Regions from separate parts of the Undibacterium sp. RuRC25W genome, predicted to be linked through region 3. Evidence: predicted binding sites of a transcription regulator. Region 3 holds the regulator's gene; each other region holds the start of a gene.

Region 1 (7,960 bases), on a different contig from region 3:
GGGACAAAAAAAGAGCGGTTTAGCAATGACGCTAAACCGCTCATAAAATCAGCACCGTGCGCTCTATACACGTACTGAGGATACTAGCTTTGCTACATCAAACCTTTCTGCAACCTCCCGCTCAATTAAGAGTGGTATGCAGATTCACCATGGCTGGTGATGTCTAAGCCTTCACGTTCTTCATCTTCTGGTACACGCAAGCCGATGACGATATCAACCAGTTTGAAGGCGATAACGGATACCACTGCGGACCAGAGGACTGTTGTACCAACGGCAATCGCCTGTACTTTGACTTGATCAAAGATCACATATGGATCAGCAGACATTTTGTTAGCAACATAGTCCATGATGCCTTGGCCACCCAACGCTGGTGCAGCGAACACACCGGTTGCCAACGCACCGAAGATACCACCAACGCCGTGTACGCCGAAGACGTCCAGAGAATCATCCGCACCGATGAGGCGTTTCAGACCATTGACACCCCACAAGCAGATCACACCTACCAGCAAGCCGATGACTAATGCACCCATTGGACCCACGAAACCACATGCTGGCGTAATCGCAACCAAACCAGCAACAGCACCAGAAGCGCCACCTAACATGGATGGTTTGCCTTTAGACATCCATTCACCGAACACCCAGGATACCGTTGCTGCAGCTGTTGCCAACAACGTATTGACGAATGCCAGTGCTGCGATATCGCCTGCTTCTAATGCTGAACCAGCATTGAAACCAAACCAGCCCACCCACAACAACGAAGCACCAATCATTGTCATTGTCAGAGAGTGTGGTGCCATGGATTCTTTACCGTAGCCAACACGCTTACCAATCATGATCGCGCCAACCAGACCGGCAACCGCTGCATTGATATGCACAACAGTACCACCAGCGAAATCAAGTGCACCTTTTTGTTGCAGGAAACCACCTTTAACCAACTCAGCTGCCGCAGTTGCTGCATCTTTAATGGCGTCAGGACCAGTCCAGAACCAGACCATGTGTGCAATCGGCAGGTAGCTGAATGTGAACCACAACACGACGAATGCCAGTACTGCGCTGAATTTTGCACGTTCAGCAAACGCGCCGATGATCAGACCGCAAGTAATCGCTGCAAACGTTGCCTGGAAAGCGACATAAACAAACTCAGGAATCACAACACCTTTGCTGAATGTTGCAGCGGTCGCGAATGTACCTTTAACTGGATCCCAGATACCTTTGAGGAACACACGATCAAAACCACCAATGAAAGAGTTACCTTCAGTGAATGCCAAGGAGTAGCCATAGAGGCACCACAGAACAATGATCACAGCAAAGATCATGAACACTTGCATCAGGATGGACAGCATGTTTTTGGAGCGGACCAAACCACCGTAGAACAATGCCAGACCTGGAATCGTCATCAGGATCACTAACAGCGTGGAAACCAGCATCCATGCAGTATCACCCTTGTTAGCAACGACCGCTGGTGCAGATGCTGCTGACGCGTCTGCAGCGGCGGCAGGTGCGGAAGCAGTTGCTGCATCAGAAGCCGCAGCAGGTGCAACGACTGGCGCTGGGGTAGCAGTTGCTGCTGGTGCTGAAGCGGTGACTGCGGATGCCGCAGTGGCGTCAGCTTTTGCTGGTGCATCGTCCGCCAATGCGACGGACGTAAAACCTACTGAAGCAAGCAAGGCACCTGCTACCAGCATATTTTTAAATATATTTTTCATATGAATTCCCTAATGAATCAATCAGAGTGCGTCAGAGTGCGTCGTTGCCGGTTTCGCCGGTACGGATACGCACAACCTGTTGCAAGTCATAGACAAAAATCTTTCCATCACCAATTTTGCCGGTACGGGCTGCATTTTCGATCGCTTCAATAGCACGATCAACAATCGCATCATCCACAGCGGCTTCGATTTTAGTTTTTGGCAAGAAATCAACGACATATTCAGCACCGCGATACAACTCGGTATGACCTTTTTGGCGGCCAAAACCTTTGACTTCGGTCACGGTGATGCCCTGTACTCCCATTTCCGATAAGGCTTCACGCACTTCATCGAGTTTGAAAGGTTTGATAATCGCTGTAATGAGTTTCATACTATCCTCGGTCTTCAGAAAGTTTTAACGGCCGTCAAGACCAGACTTGTCTTGCCAGTGAATTTACCCGCTGGTGTTACATACAGAGAACTATTAGCATTCGTACCGATCGCCGCTAAAGTGAAAGCAACGCCAACAAATTCTTTAGTTACGCCAACTTTCCAGTCAGTGTACGAGTACGCAGAGTTATTTTTAACCATCTGACGACCAGCATGCAACACCAATGTGTACGCTTCTGTCAACTCGACATTCGCGCCCAAATCAAGGTAGCCGCTGTTTTTACTGTTTGCATTACCGAACAGGTTTGTCACAGAACTGGAGTATTTTGCATAGAAAGGACCTGTACCGACCTGACCGTAGATCTCAGTGGTGTTTGCGTTAACTAAACCAGCGACATTACCCAGACCATTGGAAGGATAAACATAGCTCAGAACACCAACGTCATACGTCACGTCTTTAGTGATTTCGCCGCGCTTACCTGCGTACAAATCCCACTCAACATCGCCACCGCCGCCTGCATCTTTTGTCCATTTAATGGAAGACAACCAGGTACCAGCGTAAAAGCCTGTTGGATTATTTGTGTAGTCCGCACCGCCTTGCAATGCTGGATCCAGACGAGTCTGAGAAATGCCACGATAGCGATAGTCGCTCGCAACACCAACATTAAAACTAACTTCATTGTCTGGTTTTGCGTCTTCAGCATGTACAAATCCAGTCATGAGCGTTGAGGCCACTGCAACAGCAAGTAAAGCTTTCTTCATTTTGCTTCCCCTTAAAGGTTTGAACATTATTAATAATTAAGAAACTGCCTTGAACTCACTTCGTCAACCGCTGATACACAAAGCCAGAAGATCATCCGTGACCCTGCGGGAAATGAACTCATTGAACTTGATAGAGCTCTTCGCTTTTGTATAAGCAGGAGTTGTGCCAGGTGTCTTGGGAACAATACACAACTGAATTTTTCTTAATTTTTTGTCTCTAATTATGATCCTATCGCCCTGCGGTGACCGCTTTGTTACGCCTTGTCATATCTCTGTTGTGAAGAGAGGCGCTAAGACCATGGGCAGCTCTCTAGCTTTAGGTTATGATTTCCTTTTAGTCAAAACTACACTACCCAACTGGTCTGAACGAACAGTCGATTTGCACCAATTTGCAGCAAACGTTTTAATGTAATCTGATAGTAAAAAAATCGCACCATAAATGTGCGTAGCCGTCAATAACCAGGACAACACACCATGAACAAGCAAAATTTTTTCGACGACATGCAGGCAAAAATTAGCCAGGCACTGGAAAACTCACCAGCAAAAGACATAGAAAAAAATGTCAAAGCAATGATGACCCAGGGATTCTCTAAACTAGATCTGGTCACACGTGAAGAGTTTGATATTCAGGCACAAGTGTTAGCCAAGACCCGTGCCAAGCTGGAAGCACTAGAAGCGCGTGTGGCAGCATTAGAAACACAGATCCCACCAAAGTAAGCGGGGTATCCTCAGTTTTTTCTCTTTTTCTTAACCTTGGTGCATCCGATCTGCTGGATGCACACCAGTACGTCATCCTTACCCGTTTGGTGACGGGTTACAGTCGTATTCATCAAATTATTCACGGCGACTGGACTGATTTAAAAGACAAAGTGGTATTTGATGCGTCGCCCCTCCGTTCTGCTGGGGTTAATTCCGTATGGGCGTGAGAGCTTTTTAGCATAAAGGAAAAATGTGAGTCTTGCCGTCTTAAAAAGCCGTGCATTGGCCGGCATGCATGCGCCACAAGTGACTGTTGAAGTGCATCTGGCGAATGGTCTACCAGCTTTTGCCATCGTTGGTTTGCCGGAAACTGAAGTCAAAGAATCCAAAGACCGGGTCCGCGCAGCCATACAAAACGCGCGTTTTGAGTTCCCGGCTAAGCGAATTACGGTCAATCTGGCGCCGGCAGATCTACCCAAAGAATCAGGCAGATTCGACTTGCCGATTGCCCTCGGCATCCTCGCTGCTTCAGGCCAAATCCCCGGCGAAATGCTGGAACACTATGAATTCGCAGGTGAACTCTCGTTATCAGGTGAGTTACGGCCGATTCGCGGTGCCCTGGCAATGACCTTTGCAATTTGCCAGAGTCAGCGCGATACAAGGCCGGAACGCAAACGTGCCTTTATCTTACCGAGCGCCAATGCGCACGAAGCGGCATTAGTCAGCGATGCGACGATTTACCCAGCAGATTCATTGCTCCAAGTTTGCACTCACTTTGCCGCAATCTCCGGTGACGATAAGCTATCCCGTCATCGCCCCGTTGAGACTAAGCAGGCAGCAATCTACCCCGACTTCAGCGAGGTGAAGGGACAGTTACAAGCCAAGCGGGCACTCGAAGTTGCCGCTGCTGGGTCTCATTCCGTATTAATGGTCGGTCCACCCGGCACAGGTAAATCCATGCTGGCAGCGCGCTTTGCGGGTATTTTGCCCACCATGACCGATCAGGAAGCGTTGGAATCAGCTGCCGTGCAATCACTGACAGCAGGCTTCTCGATTGACAAGTGGAAGATACGGCCGTACCGCGCCCCCCATCACACAGCCTCTGCAGTCGCGCTGGTGGGTGGGGGCGGTAACCCACGCCCCGGAGAAATCTCTCTCGCGCATCGGGGGGTGCTATTTTTAGATGAACTCCCAGAATTTGACCGTAAAGTCTTAGAAGTCTTACGCGAACCGCTGGAATCGGGTCACATTACGATTTCGCGCGCGGCACGTCAGGCCGACTTTCCGGCACGATTTCAGCTCGTTGCCGCGATGAATCCTTGTCCTTGTGGCTATGTCGGCCACAGTAATGGCAAATGTCGTTGCACGCCTGAGACCATCAATCGCTATCAGGACAAAATTTCCGGCCCCTTACTGGATCGTATCGATCTGCAAATTCAGGTTGCCGCCCTGCCGCATGCCGACTTGCTCAGGCAAGCCGACGGCGAAACCAGCGCCAGCATCCACGCACGGGTTGAAGCGGCATTTGAGCGCCAGCAGAAACGACAAGGAAAAGCCAACAACTTACTCAGCACCAGCGAAATTGATGCTTTATGCCAACCGGATTCCGCCGCACAACAGCTTCTCACCCAAGCCATCACCAAGTTTGCCTGGTCTGCACGCGCATATCACCGGGTATTAAAAGTAGCGAGAACCATCGCCGACCTCGCCGCTGCAGAGACCATTAGCACACCCCATGTCGCGGAAGCCATCCAGTACAGACGGGCACTGAGGGAGCATTAAGCCACCTTCATGGCGGGTGTCGTCACCTGGACTTCCCCAAGTTAAGTAGACGTTTCATCACGTTGAAACAAATTTGGGGATGACCTGCCCTTCCTGGATCTGGTACGGTAACTATGTAGCATCTGCCATTACGGCGGTCGACATGAAGCATGTCTAATTTGACTATGTAAGATGATATCGACCAGCCGGATACAACCTAGATAACCGATATCCGCTACAAGCGAACGCATGAAGGCTGACCTCTCTCTTGCTGTCATTATTGATGGCCTTCTTTCAACATGGCATTAACACCTAAGCGATGATGAGAAGTGTGGGAAGCAAGTTGAAAGAAAATACTAGTTCATTAGGCATAACGCTCAATATCCGGCTTTTCAGTACGATATCGCCAATTACCTTGTCATTTATACCAACACCCGAAGCGGTGAGACCGCAGTCATGCGCAGTTCCGTCATCACTCCACTTTGGAGCGTTACTACGCGCTCCGCCGCATTAATGGTTTCAGGACGATGTGCAACCATGATGCGGGTGAGTTGTAACCCCCGCAATGCCTCATTCACCTTGTGCTCGTTGTCGACATCAAGGTGACTTGTTGCCTCATCCAAAGCAAGGATTTTAGGGTGTTTGTATAAGGCACGCGCTAATAACACGCGTTGCTTCTGACCACCCGATAAGCTGCTGCCCATATCACCCACTAAAGTCTGGTAGCCCATCGGCATTTTGACGATATCCTGATGAATCGCCGCTTGTTGCGCGCATTGTTCCACTCGTGTTTGATCAGTATGTGCATCAAAAAAACTAATGTTGTCCCTGATAGAACCAGCCAACAACACATCATCCTGCATTACTGTACCGACTAATTGACGATAGGCTTTCACTCCTAATTGCTGAATCGGAATATCATCAATCAGGATTTCGCCTTCAGTCGGTTTAAGCAAACCGAGGATCACCTTGCACAACGTAGTTTTGCCGCAGCCACTAGGCCCAACAAGGGCAATGCTCTGTCCGGCTGGAATGGTCAAATTAATTCCATTCAATATCCACGGCTCACCTTCGCCATAGCGAAACTTGATGTTCTTGAGCGTAATGCTTGGATTAATACGGGATAAGTCTGTCTCTATTGCTGTGTCGACTTCCGCTTCCTCCAACACAATATCAGCCAGGCGTTCGCTATGCAGACCGAGCATTTTGAGGTTGACGACTAAGTCAATCAAACTAAAGAAGCGCCCTGAAAATGTTCCTGCATAACTAGAAAATGCCATCAGCATGCCAACAGATAAGGCATTCGACATTACCTGTCCAGCACCAATATAAAACAAAGCAAGCCCCTGAATACCAAATAAAGTGGTATTGGTAATCTTAAACACTATCGACATTTTCTGCGTTTTAATATCGCGGTTCTGCACATCCATTTTGAGATTCAACCACCGCGCACGGCGCTCATCTTCTCGACCAAACAGTTTTAATGGAGATATCGCGCGAACTGTTTCTAAGAAATGACTGCTTTCTTTGGAGGACAAAATAAGACGCTCTTGCGATGCTTCTCTGAATGGGTGATAAGAAATCCAGCGTAGTAAGGCATAAACAAAAACCGTACCTAGCACTAAAACTGAAAGCTTTAAGCTATAGACCAACATCATGCACAGCGCCAATAAGGCCATCAAACCATCCAGTGCACTTTCGACAAACAAGCTCGTCAAGGTACTTTGAATTGCACCGATGCTGCCAAATCGAGATACTACATCACCTAAATGACGTTTTTCAAAGAATGACACTGGCAAATGGGTCAAATGTGCAAAGACTCTTGCACTCCATTGAAAACTGATATCCATACTCCAACGCATCAGAAACCAGCTACGTGCGAGGCTAATTGCTGTCTGCGTGATCATCAACAAACCAAAGCCAAATACCAAAACAGTCAGTAGTTCTTTATCACCACTGACAATGAGTTCATCGACGACGAATTGATTAAACAAAGGAGAACAGATAGCAAAGATTTCCAGCGCGAGTGCTAACAACATGACCTGCGCAATTGCTGGTCGCAGACCAACGATATGTCCAGTCAGATCACGGATCGCTATCTTTTTACGTTCGTCTTTTTTCTGAAAGGCAGCACTTGGAAATAATTCTAATGCTACACCAGTAAAATGTGCCGATGCTTCTTGTAGGGAGACTCGTCGCTCACCGACAGCAGGATCCAACAAAACTAAAGTAACTTTGCCGCGCCAGTTTTTGGTGACTTTTTTTAAGACAACGAAGTGATTCAAATTCCAGTGCAATATACATGGTGTTTGCAACTGCGGAATTTCTTCCAGTTCCAACTGAAGCGGACGAGTCGATAAATGCAGTGCCGCAGCATGACGCATCAATTGCGCCATTGTCGCGCCCTTAAGGCTAATGGAAAACTGCCGCCGCAAATCCGCGAGGTCGGTATGATGACCATAATAAGATGCAGCCATCGCAAGACAGGCAAGGCCGCATTCGCTCGATTCTGTTTGGAGGATGGCTTTCAAAATATTTTTATAATCATTAAATATGGAAAAAATTCGTCAACGTTTCATTACTATGATTTAATTGAAATTAAAGCGTCGCCTACAGACCTATATGGACAACAAGATGAAAAGTGACTGCGCCACTGGTTATAT
Region 2 (7,960 bases), on a different contig from region 3:
CATTGACGGGGGCAAGTACCACCGCCAATCTTGGCTTCCGATGCGCACGTGATGTGAATACTGAAATGCAAATTCAAAAAAATAAAAGTAAAAAATGAAAAGATTAATTGGTTCGAACATCGTCAGAAAAATTTTGATACCTAGCTTTTTAATGTTGGCAAGCACTGCATTATGGGCGGCAGATGTTAGTACCAAAAAAGTTAACGTAGAAGTAGAAAATCGCAATCTCCCCAGCGATTCTGTGTATCAACTTCCAATCATATTAGAGGATCAGCAGGGTTCAAAATTTAAGTTTTCCGCACATTCCGGTAAGGTAACGTTGATCAGTATGTTCTACAATTCTTGTGAATTTGTATGCCCCATGTTGATCGATACTATTCAATTGCTTGAAGAGAAATTATCAACAGACGAGCAGAAAAAAATATCGACCTTGTTGGTCACCTTTGATCCTGTACGTGACGATCTCCCAACCTTAGAATCCATTGCTAAAAATAAAAATTTGGACGCGAAACAATGGAAAATTGCACGCACCGATATAGCATCGGTACGGCAATTGGCAGCAACGCTCAATATTCAATATCGGCAAATGGATAGTGGCGAATTTAATCATACCAGTGTGATTATTTTATTAGATGAACAGGGACGGATTTTGGCGCGAAGCGGCGAACTGGGTACTGTCGATGGTGAATTTCTTGAGAAAATTAAGTTGGCAATTAAACGCACATCCTTCTAATCGCTCGTTGTTGCAAAAAATATCGAATGCGTAGTGACAACCATGTAAAAGCAGAAAAAGTCAAAAATCCAATGTTTGGTTTGTTAGAAGAGGCGGAAATTGCATATGAAGGTTTTAGGTATTACTCGTCACTCTGATGACTAAAAAATTTCCAATCCATCCTAAAAATCCAGAACGCTTATGTTGGGGATGCGACAAGTACTGTGCGGCCGATTCGTTGGCATGTGGCAATGGTAGTGAAAGAACTCAACATCCAGTTGAGCTCTTTGGTTCTGATTGGGTTGAATGGGGATTGGATCGGGACTACCGCGTTATCGAAATCAAATCAGATTTCTAGCAGACGGTTGCATCCATTCTTACGCTGGACGGAATGGTCCCGCCAGCGCATCAATATGGTCTAACTCAAAGAATAAGTGGCATACCATCGTCTGCAAACCAACATTACTTCCAGCGGAAAACGTAAGCCCTTGCTGCTCAGCATATTCAGCATATTCAGCATATTCAGCATATTCAGCAACAACTACCGATCGCATCAAAGGCCTTCGTTTTACTTAGCCACACTCTTCTCAATATTATTGCGACAGAGCCTATGTTTTCGCTACCAGTTCGAATCCCGTTCAGGTGTCGAGGATATATGATGGATGGATAGGTCGGCACCTTGGAATTCCTCTTCCTGGCTAAGACGTATGCCAAATACTAATTTCAGCGCGCCGTAGATGATAAAGCCCCCCGTGAGCGCGATAATGATACCCAGCGCAGTGCCGAGCAACTGAGACATAAAAGAAATCCCGCCTGCCCCGCCCAGCGCTTTCAACCCGAAGATACCTGCTGCCAATCCTCCCCATGCGCCGCACAGGCCATGCAGAGGCCAGACGCCAAGGACATCGTCAATCTTCCATTTGTTTTGAGTTTGCGCGAATATCAGGACGAAGATGGCGCCGGCGACGCCTCCGGTCACGAGTGCGCCGATTGGATGCATGACATCCGATCCGGCGCACACTGCAACCAGCCCTGCCAACGGTCCGTTGTACACATAACCGGGATCGTTCTTGCCGAGTAACAGCGCGACCAGAGTGCCGCCTACCATGGCCATGAGGGAGTTGATTGCGACGAGGCCATTCATTTTTTCAAGCGATTGCGCACTCATGACGTTGAAGCCGAACCAGCCTACGGTTAGTATCCAGGCGCCCAACGCGAGAAAGGGAATCGACGAAGGTGGATGCGCCGCGATCGCGCCGTCTTTCTTGTAGCGACCGGTACGCGCGCCGAGCAGCAGCACTGCAGGCAATGCCACCCAACCACCCACTGCATGTACGACGACCGATCCGGCAAAATCATGGAATTCTGCAGAGAAAGTCGCGTTGAGCCAGCCTTGGATGCCGAATCGATGGTTCCATGCGATTCCTTCGTAAAGAGGGTAGATGAAACCGACTAGAAGTGCAGTGGCAACCAATTGCGGGTAAAACTTTGCCCGCTCGGCGATACCTCCTGAGATGATTGCTGGGACGGCGGCTGCAAAGGTCAGCAAGAAGAAGAATTTGACCAATTCATAGCCATTTTTATTTGCAAGCACATCGGCCGAAGCAAAAAAATCAACGCCGTACGCAACCCCATAGCCCACGAAAAAGTAGGCAAGGGTCGAAATTGCAAAATCGACCAGTATTTTTACGAGTGCATTGACTTGATTCTTGCGCCTGACCGTTCCCAGTTCAAGAAAAGCGAACCCAGCGTGCATCGCCAAAATCATGATTGCACCGAGCAATACGAATAGTGTGTCGATGCCGTTTCTCATTCCGTCCATTGTTCAATCTCCCCAATTTAGCGCGGTTATAACGTAGAATGCCTCAATAAAGCAATAATCACGCCACTTTGGTGCGGTATTTTAAGCTATTGATTTTATTGATGAAAATTAAAATTTACCTTGAGATATTTCACATTTGCACTTAAATGTCGCAGTTTTCGGCATATTTTGGTGCAAGTATATAGGTGATTTTTTGTAACGATGCATAAAGTAATTGTCGTTGTTTTCGCGTTCTAAGGTCAGTGTCTGCTGCTTTAATGGATTTTCGTATTTCCTTTAACGGCCGATAAGTGGGTAAAACAAGATGCACGATATCGCGCCCATGAAATCAAAAGCTAAAACAAAACGCAACTTGAGACGTGCGAAAGAAAAGGCGGATCACGTTGGCAAATAATCTCAGGAGTATCCCGATGCGTCTATACCCAACAGCGAAGCAAGTTGTCTTAGCGTGTGTGAGCAGTCTTTATGCTTTGTCCAACGCCGTGGCTGCAACAGATGCTGGGGTGCCGCGCCATGAACAAAAATTAGAACGGGCACGCTGGCAAGCGACTGCAAAGCGCGTCAAGATTTTGCGTGATAAATGGGGAATACCACATGTGTTTGGTCAATCTGATGCAGATGCCGTATTTGGTCTTTTATATGCACAAGCAGAAGATGACTTCAATCGTATCGAACTCAATTACATCAATGCCATGGGCCGCTTAGCTGAAGTCGAAGGCGAAAAAGACATATGGCGCGACCTGCGTATGAAAATGTACATTCAGCCAGCCGCAATGAAAGAGAAATACGAACAAAGTCCACCGTGGTTGAAAAAATTGATGGTGTCCTTTGCGGATGGCCTAAATTATTTTCTCTATAAACATCCTGAAATTACACCGAAGTTATTTACCCACTTCGAACCCTGGATGGCGCTGACGTTTAGTGAAGGGAGTATTGGTGGCGACATCGAAGATATTAATCTTCATAATTTAGAAAAATTTTACGCCCCAGATACAGCCAATGTCATCGCAGTTGCAGATAATGGCTTTGATGCTGAACCTCAAGGTTCAAACGGTTTTGCTATTGCACCAAGATTAACTGCAAATGGCCACTCCTTATTACTGATTAATCCACACACTTCATTTTATTTCCGTCCGGAAGTGCATGTTGTTAGTCAACAAGGTCTCAATGCCTATGGCGCGGTGACCTGGGGACAATTTTTTGTCTACCAAGGGTTTAACCAACATCTGGGCTGGATGCATACTTCCGGTGGTGGCGATGTGATCGATGAATATCTGGAAACCATCACAGAGAAAGACGGTCAATTTTTCTATCAATATGACAATGAGCAACGGGCTGTGAAAGTAGTACCGATAACCATTCCCTACAAGACAGTAAATGGCATGGCTAGCAAAACTATTCAGACGTTTTTCACACATCATGGACCAGTTATTCGTGCTCAAGATGGCAAATGGGTGACTGTGAAAATGATGGAAGAACCCTTAAAAGCGTTGATGCAATCTTATGGCCGCACCAAAGCCAATGACTATCAACGCTTTTACGACGTCATGCAGTTACGTACGAATTCGTCCAATAATACGGTTTATGCTGATGACCAAGGGAATATCGCTTATTTTCACGGCAATTTTATTCCGAAGCGAGACCCGAAATTTGATTGGAGAACACCGGTCGACGGCACGACTTCCGCTACCGAATGGCAGGGCTTACATGAAATAAAAGACACTATCCATTTATTCAATCCAGCAAAAGGATGGATACAAAATACGAATAATTGGCCATTTACTGCTTCTGGCGCTGTGGATGATCCCCATTCCAGCAGCCCGCACGAAAAAGACTATCCGCAATACATGTGGGCACTACCAGAGAACGCACGTGGCATCCATGCCGTGCAGGTATTGGAAGGCACCAATGCGCTCACGATAGAGGGATTGATTCGTAAAGCTTACGATAGTTATCTCACCGCATTCGAACCGATGATTCCCGCATTGCTTGCTGCATATATGGGCAGCGACGATATACGCCTAAAAGAAAAGTTGACAGAACAAATCGCCCTATTGCGATCGTGGAACCTACGTTTCGCAATTGATTCAGTGCCGACTTCATTAGCAATCTACTGGGCACAAGATATGGTAAAAAGTAGCGCAGAGAAAGCGCGTGCGGCACATATGCCCGTATTGAATTACATCCGTGATCACATCAATCCACACGAACGCTTGCTATCGCTCTTACGCGCCAGTGATAAACTCAATGCAGATTTTGGTACTTGGAAAACACCATGGGGCGACATCAACCGTTTTCAACGCCTCAGTGCCGATATTCACCAGGAATACGATGACAACAAACCAAGTTATCCAGTGGCATTTACCTCAGCCAATTGGGGTTCCCTCGCTGCATTCGGCATGGTAGCGGAGCAAAAGAACAAGCGCATCTACGGCGACCGTGGCAATAGCTTCGTCGCCGTTGTCGAGTTCGGACCGCACCTGAAAGCAAAGTCGATACTAGCTGGTGGCAATAATAGTCATCCGGAGTCTAAACATTTTAATGATCAGGCTGAAATGTATAGTCGAGGACAGTTTAAAGATGTCTTATTTTATCCTAAGGATATTAAGAAAAATTTAGAGCGCGAGTATCACCCCGGTAATTGAAACTGTCATGCCTGGCATCTGTTCGCATGCAAACTCTATATCAATCGCTGGCTGCAGACATTGACGACAAAAAAATTTGTTGGCGCATTCTGCAGGCAAAGGATTTGTAGATGATTATCCTTCTTAAGGCGCATTACTACATTAGTGCTGCGCCTTTTTGCTGCGTTCTACTAGGTAGATATTATTACTACTGTCCGGTAAAATTGATAGGAAAAGCAAGTAAAGCCAATACTGGCGAGGGTTTTGGTGATGTTAGGAGCGTCCGCGATTTGAAATTGACATTGACCATTTGCGATAATCTCCGGTTAATTGTTCTTCAAATGGATCAGGCAGCATTTGCGTAGTGAGTATTTTGGGGTAACAACGAGAACGCCGTAAAGACGCAAATCTGTTGCTTCATCTCGACTTATGTACTGATCACCATTGTTAAAAAGGAATTGCAATTGAAAGCTTCGTTGTACACTTTATTACCGATTTTATCGGTGCCCGTTTTTTGATAACACTGAGATTTCATGGGCCTTTTTGATCAATGAGTACATGTCTTAAGCTGCACTCACCGCTAACCAATTGAATTGATTCGATGGTTAGCCGGACACGAGTGATAAATAAATTCAAAATAAATCTGTCTTAGCTGTTACATTTATTTAGATACGAATGAAATTTTTAATACGCATGGCCGATAGTAAGGATATCGACTGACGTACATGCAGAAAAGTGAGCAACATGGATCTTCAGTTATATGTCATTTTTTCTCTTGCGGTTGATATTCTTCTGATCATCGTTCTCATTTTTCCTTGGTTCAAAAATCGGCAAAATTGGTACGCTTTTTCTTGGGCTTATGGTCAGGCATCGATGAGTGCAGGGATTGCCATTAGCTTATTTGGTAAGGCAGGATGGATTCAACAGATCATATTGGCGTTGCTACTTACGCTGAGTATCGTTGGATTTTCAATTGGTACGGAATGTTTTATTGGGAATAATGATCGTAAAAATCGACATCGAGTATGGATGGCATCATCATGTTTTGCCATATTGACGTCGACACTCTGGATTTATAGCGATAAGCTGATCGCATCTTTTACGGCTCTTGCGCTTGGATGTGCACTACTGTGGTCTGGTTATCGGCTTGTCAGTTATCAGAATAATTATCGGTGGCTGGGGTATGTACTGATTGTGCGCGGTTTTTTTAATGTGTTAAACGCATTTGATCTTGTACCGCTCAATATTCAATACTGGTTTGTATTCTCTGTCTTAGTTAAAACAGTATCAATATTATGTCTTATTTATGCAGTGCAAGAAAAAAATCGTCAACGTTATGTTCATGCAATAAATAGTCTTAGCTCAGGATTTGTAATTCTTGATCTTCAGGGATATATCCATGTAATAAACGAAGCTGGGGCGCAGCTATTGGGGTATCCAAAGGCGACAGCTTTGGTCGGGGAGTATGTTGCGGGTCGTCTGCTCGGCGTAAACAGGCACGACGTGGAGACGTATTTCCAGGATTTCTCATTAGGCAAGCGCGGATATCCTATGGTTGATAGCTTCATCTTGCGACATCAGAGTGGTGTTTTTGTTTCACTTGAAGTCACTGCATCGCCATATATTGAACAGGGTCGCCTTTACTGCATGATGCAGATCCTAGATATTAGTGAGCGTAAGAAAAAAGACGAGCAACTTTTTTATGCCGCTAACTATGACAGCGTCACTGGCTGCTTAAATCGATATGGCTTAGTGACAACCTTGTCAGGCTTAATAGCGCGTTGCGATGTAGATTTGAGTTCATTTTCGATCTTAGTGATCGACATTAATAGGTTCAAACGTTTTATTGACTCCTTTGGACATATTGTTGCTGATTCTGTTTTAAAACAAGTGTCTGAGCGACTGAAAAAATTCTTACGTCCCAGTGATTTACTAGGGCGGTTAAGTGGAGATCAATTCGTTATCGTATTGACTGACGTCGCCCCAGGTGAAAGTATTGAAGCGGCAAGTTATTTTAGTGACTTAGTTCTTGGTGCATTTTCTCAAAGCTTTACCTTAACACATCAAAGTGTGAAGCTGTCAGCTAGTATCGGCATCGCTAACTATCCTGAGCATGGTAGTGATCCAGAAGAGTTAATCAGGAATGCCGATATTGCTATGTCAGCCGGGCGAAATGCCGATAATAAGCGGTATAGTTTTTTTGAAAAAGAAATGACTTCCTACGCACGTGATGCGATGATTGACAGTGCATTACGCGCAGCGATTTCCGGCAATGAATTGCATTTAGTTTATCAGCCGATCGTCGATGCATATAGTAACGAAGTGAAGAAGATAGAGGTGTTGCTTCGCTGGTCAAGTTGTAGCTTTGGTACTATTTCTCCTGATCGTTTTATCCCTATTGCCGAGCAAAGTGATCTGATTGTTGAGTTAGGAACATGGGTTCTCAATCAGGCATGTCATGAATTTTCTAAACTAAAACATTGTTTAGATTCTGTCCGACTGAGTATCAATATTTCTTCTCGCCAATTAATTGATCCCGAATTTTTCAATGTCATTGACAATGCGCTCTCTTGCAATCATCTGCTACCTCAACAACTTGAATTAGAACTGACGGAACGTGTTTTGATTGATGACGGTCCGAGCGTCCAATCAGTGTTATCTCGCTTGAGTACCCTTGGTGTTGGTATTTCATTAGATGATTTCGGAACTGGCTATTCCTCATTGAGTTATTTAACGCGATTTCAAATCAATACAATTAAAATTGACAGATCGTTTGTTTTTGATATGGAAACGAGCTTGCGT
Region 3 (7,960 bases):
TTTGTCCGTCCCAAAAGGCAAAGTGGTGACTCTGATTGGCTCAAATGGTGCAGGTAAAACGACGACCATGCGCGCTATTTCCGGTATGTTAAAACCGAAAGAGGGTACCGTTAATCTTGGAGGACAGGACATTACCGGACTCGATTCGCACAAAATTGCACGCGCTGGTCTGGCACATTCACCGGAAGGTCGACGGGTATTTGCAACCATGTCGGTCAAAGATAATTTATTGCTCGGCGCGTTCCCTCGTTTTACAGGATCGCGCAGTCGCGGCGATATTGATACGGATTTGCAAAAGGCGATGGAGTTATTTCCTCGCCTGCGTGAACGTCGCGATCAGCTCGCTGGCACCTTGTCTGGTGGTGAGCAGCAAATGCTGGCGATGGCACGTGCAGTCATGTTAAATCCTGAAGTGATTTTGCTCGATGAGCCATCGATGGGATTGGCGCCGATTTTAGTGGATGAAGTTTTCCGGATTATTCAGCGTCTAAAGCACGAAGGGATGACTATGTTGCTCGTAGAGCAGTTTGCAGCTGCTGCGTTGGCGGTTGCTGATTATGGTTATGTGCTTGAGAATGGGCGGATTTCTGTTCATGGGCCTGCGGCGAGTTTGCAGAACGATCCGGCGGTGAAGGCGGCGTATTTGGGGGGGAATGCGCAGCATTGATGTGCTGGCATTTTGTTGCGTATCTCGGCAGCCAATCACGTTTCTTTTCGCAAGGGTTTGCTGGGAAAAGCGAGCCAAAGAAACGCTCCGCAGACTTCGTTCTTCGAATGCAACACAGTGTGTAGGAACAATGTGCGCGTCACGTAAAACGGGAAAGTATCTAAATTCGCTTCGCTCAGACAAAGATACTTTCTGATCCGTTTTCCGTGAAGCACAAATTGCTTTATCTAAAGCGGATAAAGGTAATTGCACAATCAAAACTAGCTACGCTAAATGGAAAGCAGAAAACGCCCCTCTACTGCAAGCGCAATGGAGGGGCGGCTTTTGGATTAGGTATCAACGACCAACGTCACTTCACCGAAGCATTACCCCATCACCCCACTAACGAACGCAATGGGTGGGCGTATTTTGGCCATACTGGCGTGAAGAATTCCACTACCATATCGCGTGTGACTTCTGATAAGTCTGCAGGTGACCATCGTGGTTGATTGTCTTTGTCGACAACTAAAGCACGTACACCTTCTAAGACTTCGCCATGTTTGAAGCAGTGGCGCACCATCGTTCTTTCCATACGCAGGCAATCTGAGACTGACATACTGGCGCTGCGGCGCAATTGTTCTAACGTGACGCTCATCAGTAATGGCGAGCGTTTTGCCATTGTTGCGAGGGTCGTCTGGGCAAAGGTACTGTCGCTTGCTTTCAGGCGTTCAGTAATAACAGGAACGCTATCTCCAATGAACAATGCATCAATTTCTGCACGTTGCGCGGCGAGTTTGCTTTGTGCTGGGTCGACTTTTGACGCAAACGCACTAGCAAAATCGTGAATCGCTTTACGCCAATCAGTCGCATCGCTATTGCTCAAGAAATCCATCAAAGCAGGGATTTCAGTGGTTGGAACAAACACATCGGCCAGCCCAGCATAAAGGGCATCGGCAGCAACAATGATCTCTCCACTTAATCCAAGATAAGTGCCGATTTGGCCTGGTGTGCGGGATAAGAAATAACCACCACCGACATCTGGAAATAAACCGATATTTACCTCAGGCATCGCCATTTTTGTGCGCTCAGTAACGATGCGCACGCTAGTGTCAGGGCCTGCTTGAGCAATGCCCATGCCGCCGCCCATGACGACGCCGTTCATCAGCGCGATGTAAGGTTTTGGATAGAAATGAATTAAATGGTTTAATGCATATTCTTCGGTGAAAAAATCTTCTAATAGCGCGCTGTCACCCGTCGGCGTTGCTGTTCCGACGTCATAAAAAAAGCGAATATCACCTCCTGCACATAAAGCCTTTTCGCTACTACTCTGAATAAACACGGCACGGATGTGTTCATCTTCTCGCCACTGGAGCAAGCTAGCAGTCATCGCGCGTACCATGTCCAGAGATAATGAATTAAGGGCTTTGGGGCGGTCAAGCGTAATAAAACCGATATGATTTTTAACGGATGTCAGGACGTGTTCGCTCATAGGATTACCAATAAATTGATCGTGATGAAGCAATCATTTTATGCTTTGGTTGGCAAGACGTCACGTGCTTTCAACATCGCTAAACAAAGAGCTTGGTATAAACAAAAAAGGACGCCAGAAAGCGTCCTTTGTTTTGATGTCCCCGATTATTCAGGGGATGGAAATTATGCCGATGCCGGGTCTGGCATATGTTTTATTGCATCGTGCTGATGTTCCTGAATTTTGTCTTTATGCTTAATGACTTGACGGTCCAGTTTGTCGACCAGTGAATCAATGGCGGCATATAAATCATGCGCCAGACTTTCAACATGGATATCTTTTCCGCTGATGTGTAGATTGATATCGGCTTTGTGACGTTTTTCTTTTTCTCGGAGCTTGTCTACCGTCAGGATGACGGCAATATCAATGACTTGATCAAAGTGACGCCGTACCCGTTCTAGCTTGGTATGTACGTATTCGCGAATTGCAGGAGTTACTTCGACGTGATGTCCACTGATGGTGAGATTCATACTGTGCTCCTATAATAATGTTCCATACTATGATGATGCGCTCATTTCATCGGAAGTGTTTTGAGCTAAATCATATATAGCAATTTAAACCGTAAATACAAGGACAAACTTATAAAGATTTACGCATACTCACTGGAGGAATTTTCAAGGCTTCTCGGTATTTGGCGACGGTACGTCGGGCAATTACCATGCCCTGTTCACCCAGCATGTCTGCAATTTTACTGTCAGAGAGTGGGTTCTTCTGGTCTTCTGCTCCTATCAACTGCTTGATGAGTGCTCGTATCGCGGTGGACGATGCTTCTCCCCCAGTTTCCGTCGCGACATGGCTGCCGAAAAAGTACTTCAACTCAAACATGCCATGTGGGGTCAACATGTATTTTTGGGTCGTTACACGAGAAATTGTGCTTTCGTGTAGTCCTAGTGTATCAGCTATTTCGCGCAAAACAAGGGGGCGCATAGCAACTGCACCGTGCGTAAAAAAATTACGCTGCCTTTCTACTATCGCTTGCGCAACGCGCAATATGGTTTCAAAGCGTTGGCGCATATTTTTGATGAGCCAGCGTGCTTCCTGGAGTTGGGTGTTTAGACCATTTTCGCCGCGATGCTGACGCATCAGATTCGCGTACATGCTACTCACGCGCAGTTTGGGCATGACGTCCTGATTGAGTACGACTTGCCAGCCATTCGCCGTTTTTTTGACAATTACATCTGGGACGACATAGTCTGAACTACTTTTAGCAAATTCACTGCCTGGGCGTGGTTTGCATGTTCGGATGACAAGCTGTGCTTCACGTAAATCTTCATCATCACAATCAAAAATTTTCTTTAATTTAGTGAAGTCCCGTTGGGCAAATAAATTTAATTGATTTTCAACAATACTTAATGCCAAGCGACGCGTCACGAATGGGATATGAGGTAAACGTTTTATCTGCAATGCCAAACATTCTGCCGGACATCTTGCACCGACTCCGGCGGGGTCGAAACTTTGCACCATAGAGAGCGCAAATGATAATTCTTCTAGCTCAACAGTCAGTTCTATTGGCAGACTCGCATGAATTTCTTCTAATGTTTCGCTGAGATAACCATTATCATCAATGGCATCAATGATGAGTTCAACCAGCGCCAAATCACGCGGTTCGCGCAAATTGAGTCGCATTTGTTCTGATAAATGCTCACGCAGACCAATGTGCGCTGCTTCTAGCTGACGTTGACCGTCATCATCTTCGGCATTGTATTGGCCTGCTGGCGCATCATTGAAGCTCCAGTCTTCCTCGTTTGCGCTGACACTGTCATTCGTTGCAAATTCAGTGTCAGATTGTGAATCCTGCGACGTAGTGGTATTTGCTTGTAAATCTGGTATTTCCATGCCTGCATCAGGTGTTGTACTGGTGCTATTGATTGCGCCATCTGCCAATAGCCTGACTGCATTATCCATAGGATCATCGACCCGTTCCAAGAGTGGGTTCTCGATGAGTAGTGTTTCCAGTTCCTGATGTAACTCAAGGGTCGACAATTGCAATAACCGTATCGATTGTTGCAATTGTGGAGTGAGCGCCAGATGCTGGGAAGTGCGGAGTTGCAGGCTTTGTTTCATGATGCTTCCGTCACATCCGGAAATGTTCTCCCAGATACACCCGTCTGACCGATTCATTTTCAATGATGTCGTCAGGCTTGCCACTGGCTAATACTGCACCTTGATTGATGATATAGGCATGATCACAGATACCCAATGTTTCACGCACGTTGTGGTCAGTGATCAAAACGCCAATACCACGCTCTTTGAGAAAGCGTACGATACGCTGAATCTCAATGACCGCGATGGGATCAACGCCCGCAAATGGTTCATCTAACAGGACGAACCGCGGATTTGTTGCCAAAGCACGGGCAATTTCGACGCGTCGCCGCTCCCCCCCCGACAGAGATAAGGCAGGGTTGTCGCGGATTTTTTCGATTTGTAAATCTGCCAATAAGGCATCTAGTCGTTGTTGAATAACACCTTTAGATAAAAATTTGTTATTTTCATCTTTTTGTATCTCCAAAACCGCGCGGATGTTTTCTTCAACAGTGAGTTTTCTAAAAACTGAGGCTTCTTGCGGTAAGTAAGATAAACCTAAGACCGCACGTTCATGAATCGCCAGTCCAGAGGCGGGTATGCCGTCTATGGTAATACTTCCACCATCCGATGGGACGAGGCCAACAATCATGTAAAACGAGGTGGTTTTTCCCGCCCCGTTAGGGCCAAGCAAGCCAACAACTTCGCCGCTCTTCACGGTCAATGACACATCTCTGACAACCTGCCTCGCGCCGTAGCGTTTTTGCAGGCCTTTTACCACCAGCGTGCTGGTTTTTTCTGAGGTATTGGTTGGCATCTTATATTTCTTTGATATTTTATTTGTCGTTCTTTGGCTGAATAGTCAGACGGATTCTTCCACCGCCAGATACAGCAGTGCCATTGCTTGTATTCGAGCCAACAAAGACATCGTTTTTACTATCGTAAGAGAGATACTCGCCTTCTTGTTCGTCGGTGACCTTGCTACCTTCAAGGTAACGTACTTTGGCACGAGAGATGAATTTAATAAATTCTGTTTTTTCGTCATATTCGGCACGCTCAGCTTCACCCTCTACCCACAGGTCTGGCCCGCCGTCGCGTTTCTGGCGAAACCTGACCTTACCCCCAGCCTTAGCGTAGAGTTTTACGTTTTGAAAATCATCAGGGGTTTTGCTAGCAACAGCACGTTCCGCGCTGACGACCAAGGTCCCTTTGGTGATGTGCACATCACCAGAGCAAGTGGTGACATTGGTTTTGCCGTCACTGATCAGATGATCCGCTTCAATGACCATTTCTTTTTTGCTATCGGCTTTTTCGGCGTGTGCCGATAAAACTACCGAAGTGCAGAGGCCAAAAAATACTATCGAGCTCACAATCTGACGAGTAGAAATGAGAGTCAGGCGCATGGTTTACTTTCTAATTGGGTTTCTTGTCAGGTAAGTTCTCAATCAACACGTTTTTTTAAACGTGCGCGTACTTTGCTTAATAATTCCAGTTGCTGCGTTGAATTATTAGCGACCATACCAATTGCATGAGATTCTATACCGTGGGTAAATAATGTGACGGGATGATCCGAAGTAATTAAATCATCATCCGGGGTCAACATCAGATAATCTGTTTCTAAACGCATAAAATGTGAGTTGTCGCCCTCTGGGCGTTCAACGGTCACGTTGTCATACAGGCGCACTATATCGTGTTCGCGTTTCGGTAGGACTGTATTGGATTTCTGATCTACAACAGCCCGTGCTGCAATGATTGTGACTGCGGTGCGTTGATCGGCAAAGCTATTAATGTGTGGATTGGTAATTTCATACTGATCGGTACGTGGCAGATGGATCAGCTTCTCACCAGTTAAATGGTAATTCGCTTTGTTGCTATTCGATAGTCGTATGAAGTTGAATTTTTCTACATAGTAATCAGGCTCAAGGCGCACGGAAGATTTTTGTGCATCTTCTTCTCCACTCTGGCGAAACGCATTTTCCACCCAAAAGCTTCCGAGCGCAATAAACCCTAGGACTGCTACTGCAATCCAGATTTGTGCTCGGTCAATGGTGATTTGTGGTTTCATGCCAGATAGTCAGCTAAAGCGAGTTGGTATTTGTTCTGCGCCCGTAAAATGTAGTCACACACCTCACGTGCAGCGCCTTTACCACCAAGTGCCGTGGTCACATAATCTACTCTTGAGCGAACTTCTGGATGGCCATTGGGGACACTTGCGGCAAATCCGACACGGGTCAATACTGGTAAATCGATGACGTCGTCCCCAATGAAGCCACATTCGTCGCTGGTAAGATTCAATTCCGCCAGAAGTTCAAAGAAGGCAGTTTTTTTATCATGGATGCCTTGACGGACATGCGTAATGTCGAGGTCTGAAGCGCGTTTAGAAACGATCGCAGATTTGCGGGCGCTGATAATTGCAGTAGCGATACCCGCTTTTTGTAATAAGCGGATCCCTTGTCCATCGAGAACATTAAACGTTTTCAGTGCTTCGCCGTCAGGACTAAAATGCAGGCTGCCATCCGTCAGAATACCATCGACATCAAATATCATCAGCTTGATTTTTGCTGCTTTTGCTGTTGCTTTTATGAATGCGTCAGACATTAAATTACCTTTGCTCTTGTCAGATCATGGATATGCAGCGCACCGACCAGTTTGCTATCTTCATCTACGACCAGCACTTGATTGATCCTGTAGGTTTCCATGACCTCGACTGCTTCTACAGCTAGCTGATCGGCACGAATTGTGCGCGGATGAGGATGCATGACATCAGCAATGCTGATTTGCGTAAAATCACACACACCTTCCATCATGCGGCGTAAATCACCGTCAGTGAATACACCAACAATATGGCGGTCTGAATCGACGACTGCCGTCATCGCCATCCCTTTTTTGGTGATTTCAAGGAGTGCGGACGTGAGTTTGGTATCGGGTGAGACGCTCGGAATAGCATCCCCTGTACGCATAACATCTCTGACATAAGTGAGCAGTCGTCGGCCCAGAGCACCACCGGGATGAGAGCGGGCGAAATCTTCTTCGCGGAAGCCACGCGCATCTAATACGGCTACAGCTAATGCATCACCTAAAGCCAGCGTTACTGTGGTACTGGCGGTGGGCGCCAGATTGAGTGGGCACGCCTCTTTATCTACCTGCAGGCTTAAATGTACATCTGAAATTTTACCCAAACTTGAGGCTGGATTGCCTGTCATTGAAATCAGTTTTACACCGAGTCGCTTGATAATTGGCAAAATGGCCATCAGCTCTGTCGCTTCGCCTGAGTATGAGATGGCAATAAAGACATCTTGTGGCGTTACCATACCCAAGTCGCCATGAGCGGCTTCTGCCGGATGGACAAAAAATGACGGCGTACCGGTCGATGCAAATGTGGCTGCAATTTTGCGGGCGATATGCCCTGACTTACCTATTCCAGAGACAACAACTCGGCCTTTACATTGCAGTAGCATCCGTACCGCGTGTGCGAAGCCTGCGGCATCCTCATTGTTGAGGCGCTTTTGTAGGGCAATTAAAGCATCAGCTTCAATTTGTATAGTTTGGCTCGCCAACTCAACAGCACGCATGGCAGCGTCGTTCGTGACGTCATCAGAGGCAGTGTGCGCGTCTGGGAGGGAGGATGCGTTCAAATCATTCATCCCGACAGTATAAACGAAATCCACAAAGCAAAAACTTTGCCAGATGTAACGAAGTGATGATGAATCGCAAAATATGGACTGCATTAATGTAAATTTTGCTTAGGAAAACGACAGTAATTT
Region 4 (7,960 bases), on a different contig from region 3:
ATCAACACTGTCAAAGAGGCTTATCTCATCTGGCAAATGCAAAATGATATCTTGCTTGATGCAGGTCGTATCAATGTTAGAAACGGAGTGGCAACAGGTTATAACCCGACGGATTTTTTTCGGAATGGCGCTTTGCGATCGATTGTTTCGGCCGATCCTTCCAGCCTGAAGGAAGACCGTCAGGGCAGCGTCATGCTGCGTGCGCAAAAATTATGGGACGGTGGTTCGGTGACGGCGCTGTTTTCTCCCAAGCTTGCTGAGCAAGCAAATAACGCTAGCTTCAGTCTTGACATCGGCGCGACCAACAGTCAGAACCGTTGGCTAGTAGCACTCAGTCAAAAAATGGCAGAAGGATGGGCTCCGCAATTTTTACTCTTTAAATCTGAGCAATTACCAACGCAAATCGGTATGAACCTGACTACGTTGGTTAACGACGCGACCGTGGCCTATGTCGAATGGTCAGGTGGGCGCAGTCCATCTTTGCTGGCGCAAGCCTATCAACAGCAGGGCCTGTATTTCCCTGACACTAGCGCATTTCGCAACCGTACATCGGTCGGCCTCACCTATACCACGGAGAATAAAATTTCTGTTACGACAGAACTGGAATACAACGGAGGTGCCCTCGATCAAAACAAATGGGATGCATTACAACGAGGGCCACTGGCCATTTACGGGCAATACCGCAATTACCTTCAAACGGTACAAGAAGCGCCAACCGCGCGCGCTATCTTTGTTTATGCAAGTTGGCAAGACGCGCTACTCAATCACCTAGACCTCAGCGCGATGAGTCGCTTCGATGCCGTCGACTCCAGTCGTATGTCCTGGCTGGAAGCACGTTTTCATTTTAGCCATGCAGAGTTTGCCCTGCAATGGCAACGCAACAGCGGCAATCGCCTTAGCGATTACGGTGTCGCGACCAAAATGCAGAGCTGGCAATTGATGGCGCGATATTTTTTCTAATCAGGATAGATCTATTTTAAGTCTCTTTTTATCCTAGGCCTGGGTGATTAGTTTATCGAAAATTTCAATGCAAGGTTATTGTCTCGGTTCACCATTATGGTTGACAGAAATGGTCGATCCTGGCGCGTAGCGTGTTTGTATATGGTGCTCATAACCACGAAAACTGTAAGTGACGTCCCATGAGTCGGGTTCTCGATTTGGCACCGTTTGACAACGCTGTACGTCTCTTGAGTTGTGTGAGCCAGAATTGTCGCCAACGTTTGAACCAAGCACTGCACCTGCAACCGCACCACCTGCAGTGGCAATATCACGACCGCTTCCACCACCTATCTGATGACCAAGCACCCCGCCAAGTATGCCACCGACGATTGCTCCACCGACATTGTTGTGGGATGGTTCATTCGTCTGCTGACGCTCGGTCCAGCATCGCTGCGCTGACGCACCATAGACGGCATGTACTGAGGTGACTTGCGCCTGAAAAATATCTTCATCCGGACGACGTCGATATTCATACGCCGGGCCTGTTTGCTGTGGTGCTTCGTTGTCGTAGTGATCGCGATCATTGACTGGTCTTAATGAGGAGATCCGGTCATTCATACCCATGGAACTCAGCGAGGGATAATTCCCCTTTTGGAGAATCATGCATTTACCACCAAAACCTGCGTTGTCGCATATTTCCCATCGGCCATTCTCAACAATGATCGAAGAGGCTTTATCATTAAAACCATACCGATTCAGATCGCCAACTTCGTGGGCGGTTGAAAAAGTGCGTCCACGCCATCCGTTATTTTCGTAAAGTATGATCTGCGCCATCGCTTGTGCTGACAATGTCAGGGTAGCGGCCACAATGGCCGATTTGAAAAGTAGGTTCATCGCCTTCTCCAAAGAATATTTTATTAATGACAGAACAAATCATGGGGCGTAACGTTATTACGCAACATTCCTAGACATTCTGGGACTTGTTGGTAGGAAATTCAGTACGGTGAAACACATAAGACATTTGATCAGACGTTTGTTTTCAACTGAAATTCTATAAAACATCAATTCCCAGAATTTTCTTTGGCTAGCAAACATCTTGGAGGGCATGGTCTTTGTTTGTATCATTTATAAAAATGAAAATCAAACTAACAGCAGCCCGCTTTATCAGCGTGACATTTTTGCATCTGATATGACATGATAAGCCCAAAGGTATAACATGGTCTCTACAATATAAGTTAATTTAATTGTAGCTTTTCAAATCAACACCGAAAAATAGTTAAGCATCGAGGTACGGTTTCCGATGAGGACTTCTTAAGGTGATGGGAGCAAAATTGTTTGTAGAGGTCTATTGCCTTAATGATAAACATCACACAGTGTGAGTGAGTGTTCGGCTAAAAAGGAGGTATTGACATGATTACTATAAATTTAAATTATCCAGGTACTTCTCATACCAATAATTGATTCAAATTGAGAGACGTTTATCATTTCAATAAAAGTTAGTAGCGTGATCAGACACGCCATTGACCATTGCTGTAGACTTCTTCGTCACCAAAGCGGACAGACTTGGTGACTGCAAATACATCGACATGATGTCTGCCTTCGCCGCGCTTAATATGAGGTTTTGCGTAGCTACCGTGTTTAGAACCTAATGATAAATGAATGCCGCACATCCGCTCATAGGTGCCGATATCACGCACAGTCCTGTCTTTGCTGAAGGCGCGATTCATGCCAAGACCTACTTCACGGACCCACACTACGCCATCATCAGCACGAATATTTGCTAGTACTTGGTCAAATTCCGGTGTCGAGTCCTCTGTGCCGATTACCTGACCTTTCTCTACGATGAGTGTGATCGGCTTTTCCGGTTTGTTAATGCTAAAGGTGGTATCACCAAACACGAATACACGCACCTTTCCGTAGACGTCTTCCAGGTTCACGGATTCTGTAAATACTTCGCCGATCGGAAACTGACCACCGATGTTTTTCATATCGCTATAGTCGCCAACATTGAGTTTTGCTGATTCAAACTGACCGCTAAAAATTAATTCAGCACCATCACTATCGATAACGCCGTGGCTTGCCATATCAATTTTTTCTTTTAGCTTACGTCCGACAACTCGGTAGTAATGCGGGTCATAGGCGAGGGCATCAATGTAATAATCGATTTCATCACCTTCCATGCGCCCTAGGTGCGGATGTTCGATGACTTTCAAGCCTTGTTTAAACAACTCCACGCGTAGTCGATAGGCTTCCAGACGGAAGTTGGTTGACTGGACTAACACTGCCAGATCACCGCTTTGTAGTGTTGCGAGTGTCTGCAATATGTCTGCAGGGGCTGTGCTGTCAAAATCAATGCATAAAGCGTTTGGAAGACATTGCCGGTATGCTGCACTTAAGATACATGCCAGTTCGCATTGTTCATCGTAGACCAGGACTGCTTTATGCTCATCAGTGTGCTTAAAAGCATGTTCCAGAACATTGTTTAAATGCAGATGACTGGTCGTAACGCGGGATTCAAAACGGATACTGTTGGCTGGCATGGTTTGCTTCATAAAAATAAAATGATTGCTATTGCTAATATCTGCAGTCGTTTCAATCAGTTGTGATTGTGTGGGCAATTGGCATATCTTGCGTGGCCGAAAGCCTGCTTGCAGAGGTGCATTTTAACAGAGGTCATCGATGTCACCACCCGACCGTAGGTGATAATAGAATGAATGTAAGATGACGTTCATATTGTGTTAATGCAAGCGTTTCACCGAAGGGGAGAGTTCTTTAAGGTTGTTCCCCGCAGGATCATTTTGCGAGAAAATGAGTGTCTGGTGATCGTAAAGCCGATAATCTCCGTTCTGAAAGCGGTATCTGTTGATTTTAGTCATAGCAATGTCATATTTTTTTGATATGATGTTTTTCACCTGCTGTACATACAACTGATATGTATGACGGCAGCGAGGTGCGTTTTGTCTGCGATGAGCGGACAAGCCACCGATCTCATACCAATGCGGAACTGGGTAACCAGCTTCCGCATTGATCTTTTCTGTTCCCCCCAAAAAAAAATGACTGATGGACGCTTGCACCGGAATTGTGCGCTGCAAATAAACTCCTCATTTTGATTCATTGTTTTTGATGATGACGTGTTTTAGCATCTATTCTTTGCTCCTTTTTGCACATCTTTGTTCCTCTTTTATTTTCTATACCCTCAGTATTAGTGCGCCGTATCACCTGTTGAGATTGGTCATAGGTGGTGACGTCTAGGCTGGCACGTTTACTGCTATCTCCCTGATGAAGCTCGTAGTCTTTTCGTATTTAACCATCATCAGGAGAAATCATGACACGTCGCACCGTTTTAAAAGCCACTGCGTTGGCCGCAATGACCTTGGCAGCCACAGGTTGGATGTCGCAAGCATTTGCTGCGGACACTATCAAGGTCGGTATCTTGCATTCGTTGTCCGGTACCATGGCCATCTCAGAAACATCCTTAAAAGACGTCGCATTGATGACGATTGATGAAATCAATGCGCATGGTGGTGTGCTTGGTAAAAAGCTCGAACCGGTGGTCGTTGATCCGGCCTCCAACTGGCCGCTGTTCGCTGAAAAAGCCCGTCAATTGGTTTCTCAGGATAAAGTTTCTGTAGTGTTTGGTTGCTGGACTTCGGTGTCCCGTAAATCCGTACTACCCGTCTTTAAAGAATTGAATAGTCTGCTGTTTTACCCAGTGCAGTACGAAGGCGAAGAGCTGGAGAAAAACGTGTTTTACACTGGTGCGGCACCAAACCAACAAGCGATTCCGGCAACTGAATACCTGATGTCCAAAGAAGGTGGCGGCGCGAAACGTTTTGTGTTGTTGGGAACAGATTATGTCTATCCACGTACTACCAACAAAATTCTGCGCGCATTCCTGCATAGTAAAGGTGTAAAAGACAGTGATATCGATGAAGTCTACACACCATTTGGTCATTCTGATTATCAGACCATCGTCGCCAATATCAAAAAATTTGCAGCAGGGGGTAAAACTGCCGTTATTTCCACCATCAATGGTGACTCCAATGTGCCGTTCTATAAAGAGTTGGGTAATGCTGGCTTAAAAGCGACCGATGTGCCAGTTGTGGCTTTCTCGGTGGGTGAAGAGGAATTACGTGGTGTCGATACCAAGCCATTGGTAGGTCACCTTGCCGCATGGAATTACTTTGAGTCCGTTAAAAGTCCAGTCAATACCGAATTCATCAAAAAATGGAAAGCCTACGCTGCTGCAAAGAAATTGCCCAATGCAGCTACGGTCGTGACGAATGATCCGATGGAAGCGACGTATGTTGGTATCTATATGTGGAAGCAAGCGGTAGAAAAAGCGAAGTCGACAGATACCGACAAAGTGATTGCCGCGATGGGTGGTCAGACCTTTAAAGCGCCATCTGGCTTTGAACTCATGATGGATGCAACGAATCATCATCTGCACAAACCAGTCATGATCGGTGAAATCAAAGCGGATGGACAATTTAGCGTCGTCTACAAAACCAAAGAAACAATTCGTGCTCAACCTTGGAGCCCGTACATCCAGGGTAACGAAGGTAAGCAAAAATTGTAATCTGACGCGTCTGTTTCAGACGTCTTGATGTGTGTTGTGATGTGCATCGGGATGTATGTTCGGATGCCGTGGGGCGATTAACGCGGTAAGGTGTTAATCGCTGTCGGCATCGTCTTGGCACCGTCTTTACTTGAGTTGCATCACATCCCCGGCAGTATCCTTTGGCTCTCTCTATGAACATCAAAAAAATCCGTCACATAGTGCTTGGCATATTGCTTGGCTTTGGACTTTGTTGTGTTGCGCAGGCGACGATAGCGCCGCAACTATTGCAAGAGCTTGCGGGAGATGATCCGGATACACGCATCGTCGCCGTTAATGCGATTGCAGCCCTCGCCAACGTCGAGGCGGCACGGGTACTCAATGCGTTAAAGAATGAAAATGTGTACGTCAAAGATCAGGCGGTGTTCATCGTGGAGGGTGACGCCGCCATTGATCTGCGCACCGGAAAAATATCGACCCTGCCTGATGGTGCTGATGCCTTAACTATCAATAATCGCTTACGGGGTGCCCTCGATAGTGCCTTGTCGGGTATGAAATTATTTTCTACAGACCGGACTGTCCGCATGGCGGCCGTCCATGATTTACAACAGCAAGCCACTGCTGAACAATTGCCTTTGCTCGAGCGTGCGGATGCGCAGGAGAGCGACCCTCAAATCAAAGCACAATTACAACTGCTGATTGCTAGCGCCAATCTGCAATCTCCTGATCCTGTCGCACGTAAAGCCGCTGTCCACAGTCTGGCAGAGACAACAAACGCGAGTCTGAAACCTATTCTCGAATCCATGCTTCGGCAGAATTCGGATGGCAGCTACATGGAACCCGATGAAAGTATCCGGATTGAAGTCGTCTCAACGCTACACGCGTTAAATGGCAGACTGGCGCGTACTGAGTTTGTCGGCAATTTATTTTATGGCGTTTCGTTAGGCAGTGTGTTGTTGTTAGCTGCGTTGGGATTGGCGATTACCTTTGGTCTGATGGGTATCATCAATATGGCCCATGGTGAATTACTCATGATCGGTGCTTATACAACGTATGGATGCCAACTGTTATTCAGACATTTTTTTCCGCAAGCAATTGATGGCTATTTATTGCTGGCGATCCCAGCGGCGTTCTTTGTATCTGGATTGGTCGGTATCATCTTGGAACGTACCGTCATTCGTTGGTTATATGGTCGTCCATTAGAGACGTTGTTGTGTACATGGGGAATTAGTCTGATCCTGATGCAAACTGTGCGTTCTATTTTTGGTGCGCAAAATGTGGAGGTTGCGAATCCATCGTGGATGTCCGGTGGGGTTACGGTATTGGGATCACTAGTTTTGTCGTATAACCGTATTGCGATTATTTTCTTTTCATTGCTGGTCGTTGGTGCAGTCTGGCTGATTCTGAATAAAACCCGTCTTGGTTTATTTGTCCGCGCAGCGATGCAAAACCGCCGAATGGCTGATTGCGTCGGGGTAGCGACGGGTAAGATTGATATGCTCACGTTTGGCCTTGGTTCAGGGATTGCGGGGCTTGGCGGAGTTGCGTTATCGCAGCTTGGTAACGTTGGTCCTGATCTTGGGCAAAGCTATATCGTCGATTCGTTTATGGTGGTGGTGCTGGGCGGTGTAGGACAGTTGGCGGGTACCTTGCTGGCGGCCTTTGGCCTGGGTGAAATCAATAAATTTATGGAGCCCGTTGCTGGTGCTGTTATGGCAAAAATTGTGATCCTCGTCATGATTATTATTTTCATACAACGACGTCCGCAAGGCTTATTTGCACTCAAAGGAAGGAGTGTCGAATGATGCGCCATTTATTTCCACGGACGACCTGGATGGCGATCGGTATTCTTGCCGCTATCACAGCGTTATTACCGATTCTGAATCTGACTTTCCCTGAGGGACACACCTTACATGTATCGGGTTACCTGATGGGCGTTGTCGCAAAATTCATGTGTTATGCGTTGGCTGCACTGGCGCTGGATTTGGTGTGGGGTTATACCGGTATTTTATCGCTGGGCCACGGGGTGTTTTTTGCTCTTGGAGCGTATGCGCATGGCATGTATCTGATGCGGGCGATTGGTCACGATGGTGTTTATCAAAGTGACTTACCTGATTTTATGGTGTTTCTCGATTGGAAAACGTATCCGTGGTATTGGGCGATGACAGACAATTTCTGGTATTGCATGGCGTTGGTGATATTGGTGCCGGGATTGTTAGCATTTATTTTCGGTTTCTTTGCCTTCAGATCGCGGATTAAAGGCGTGTATTTTTCTATCATCACGCAGGCAATGACTTACGCGTTTATGCTACTGTTTTTCAGAAACGATACGGGTTTTGGTGGCAATAATGGCTTTACGGATTTCAAGCGCCTACTAGGATTTAACTTGACTGCGGCGTCGACGAAGGCGGTCTTGTTTTTGGTGACCTTAACGTTTTTGTTAGGGGCATTGATGTTGTGCCG

What was found. Region 3 encodes sigma-54, which starts transcription at its own class of promoters, with help from an activator protein. Its sites were predicted from a motif close to TGGCANGNAANCTGCTTT; they were not measured.
Region 1: the regulator sigma-54 is predicted to act here: its motif matches at 2,989-3,006, upstream of ACO0KV_RS06500 (TorF family putative porin).
Region 2: the regulator sigma-54 is predicted to act here: its motif matches at 2,583-2,600, upstream of ACO0KV_RS07100 (ammonium transporter).
Region 4: the regulator sigma-54 is predicted to act here: its motif matches at 4,194-4,211, upstream of urtA (urea ABC transporter substrate-binding protein).

Annotation. Positions count from the first base shown of each region.
Region 1 covers NZ_JBMPPD010000010.1:778-8,737, reverse strand. The annotation lists gene ACO0KV_RS06510 (ammonium transporter) at 126-1,706, opposite strand; gene ACO0KV_RS06505 (P-II family nitrogen regulator) at 1,738-2,076, opposite strand; gene ACO0KV_RS06500 (TorF family putative porin) at 2,091-2,837, opposite strand; gene ACO0KV_RS06495 (accessory factor UbiK family protein) at 3,312-3,554, shown strand; gene ACO0KV_RS06490 (YifB family Mg chelatase-like AAA ATPase) at 3,789-5,318, shown strand; gene ACO0KV_RS06485 (peptidase domain-containing ABC transporter) at 5,720-7,828, opposite strand.
Region 2 covers NZ_JBMPPD010000011.1:27,568-35,527, reverse strand. The annotation lists gene ACO0KV_RS07120 (formylglycine-generating enzyme family protein) at 1-98, shown strand, start outside; gene ACO0KV_RS07115 (SCO family protein) at 95-733, shown strand; gene ACO0KV_RS07110 (DUF3079 domain-containing protein) at 870-1,070, shown strand; gene ACO0KV_RS07105 (hypothetical protein) at 1,090-1,266, opposite strand; gene ACO0KV_RS07100 (ammonium transporter) at 1,332-2,534, opposite strand; gene ACO0KV_RS07095 (penicillin acylase family protein) at 2,945-5,179, shown strand; partial or broken gene ACO0KV_RS07090 (IS4 family transposase) at 5,489-5,673, shown strand; gene ACO0KV_RS07085 (putative bifunctional diguanylate cyclase/phosphodiesterase) at 6,032-7,960, shown strand, end outside.
Region 3 covers NZ_JBMPPD010000013.1:38,587-46,546, reverse strand. The annotation lists gene ACO0KV_RS08090 (ABC transporter ATP-binding protein) at 1-667, shown strand, start outside; gene ACO0KV_RS08085 (enoyl-CoA hydratase/isomerase family protein) at 1,041-2,135, opposite strand; gene hpf (ribosome hibernation-promoting factor, HPF/YfiA family) at 2,300-2,644, opposite strand; gene ACO0KV_RS08075 (RNA polymerase factor sigma-54) at 2,754-4,238, opposite strand; gene lptB (LPS export ABC transporter ATP-binding protein) at 4,249-5,013, opposite strand; gene lptA (lipopolysaccharide transport periplasmic protein LptA) at 5,033-5,599, opposite strand; gene lptC (LPS export ABC transporter periplasmic protein LptC) at 5,638-6,261, opposite strand; gene ACO0KV_RS08055 (KdsC family phosphatase) at 6,258-6,794, opposite strand; gene ACO0KV_RS08050 (KpsF/GutQ family sugar-phosphate isomerase) at 6,794-7,768, opposite strand.
Region 4 covers NZ_JBMPPD010000023.1:3,598-11,557, forward strand. The annotation lists gene ACO0KV_RS11655 (hypothetical protein) at 1-960, shown strand, start outside; gene ACO0KV_RS11660 (beta/gamma crystallin-related protein) at 1,036-1,833, opposite strand; gene ACO0KV_RS11665 (hypothetical protein) at 2,448-3,557, opposite strand; gene ACO0KV_RS11670 (hypothetical protein) at 3,678-4,031, opposite strand; gene urtA (urea ABC transporter substrate-binding protein) at 4,265-5,518, shown strand; gene urtB (urea ABC transporter permease subunit UrtB) at 5,692-7,302, shown strand; gene urtC (urea ABC transporter permease subunit UrtC) at 7,299-7,960, shown strand, end outside.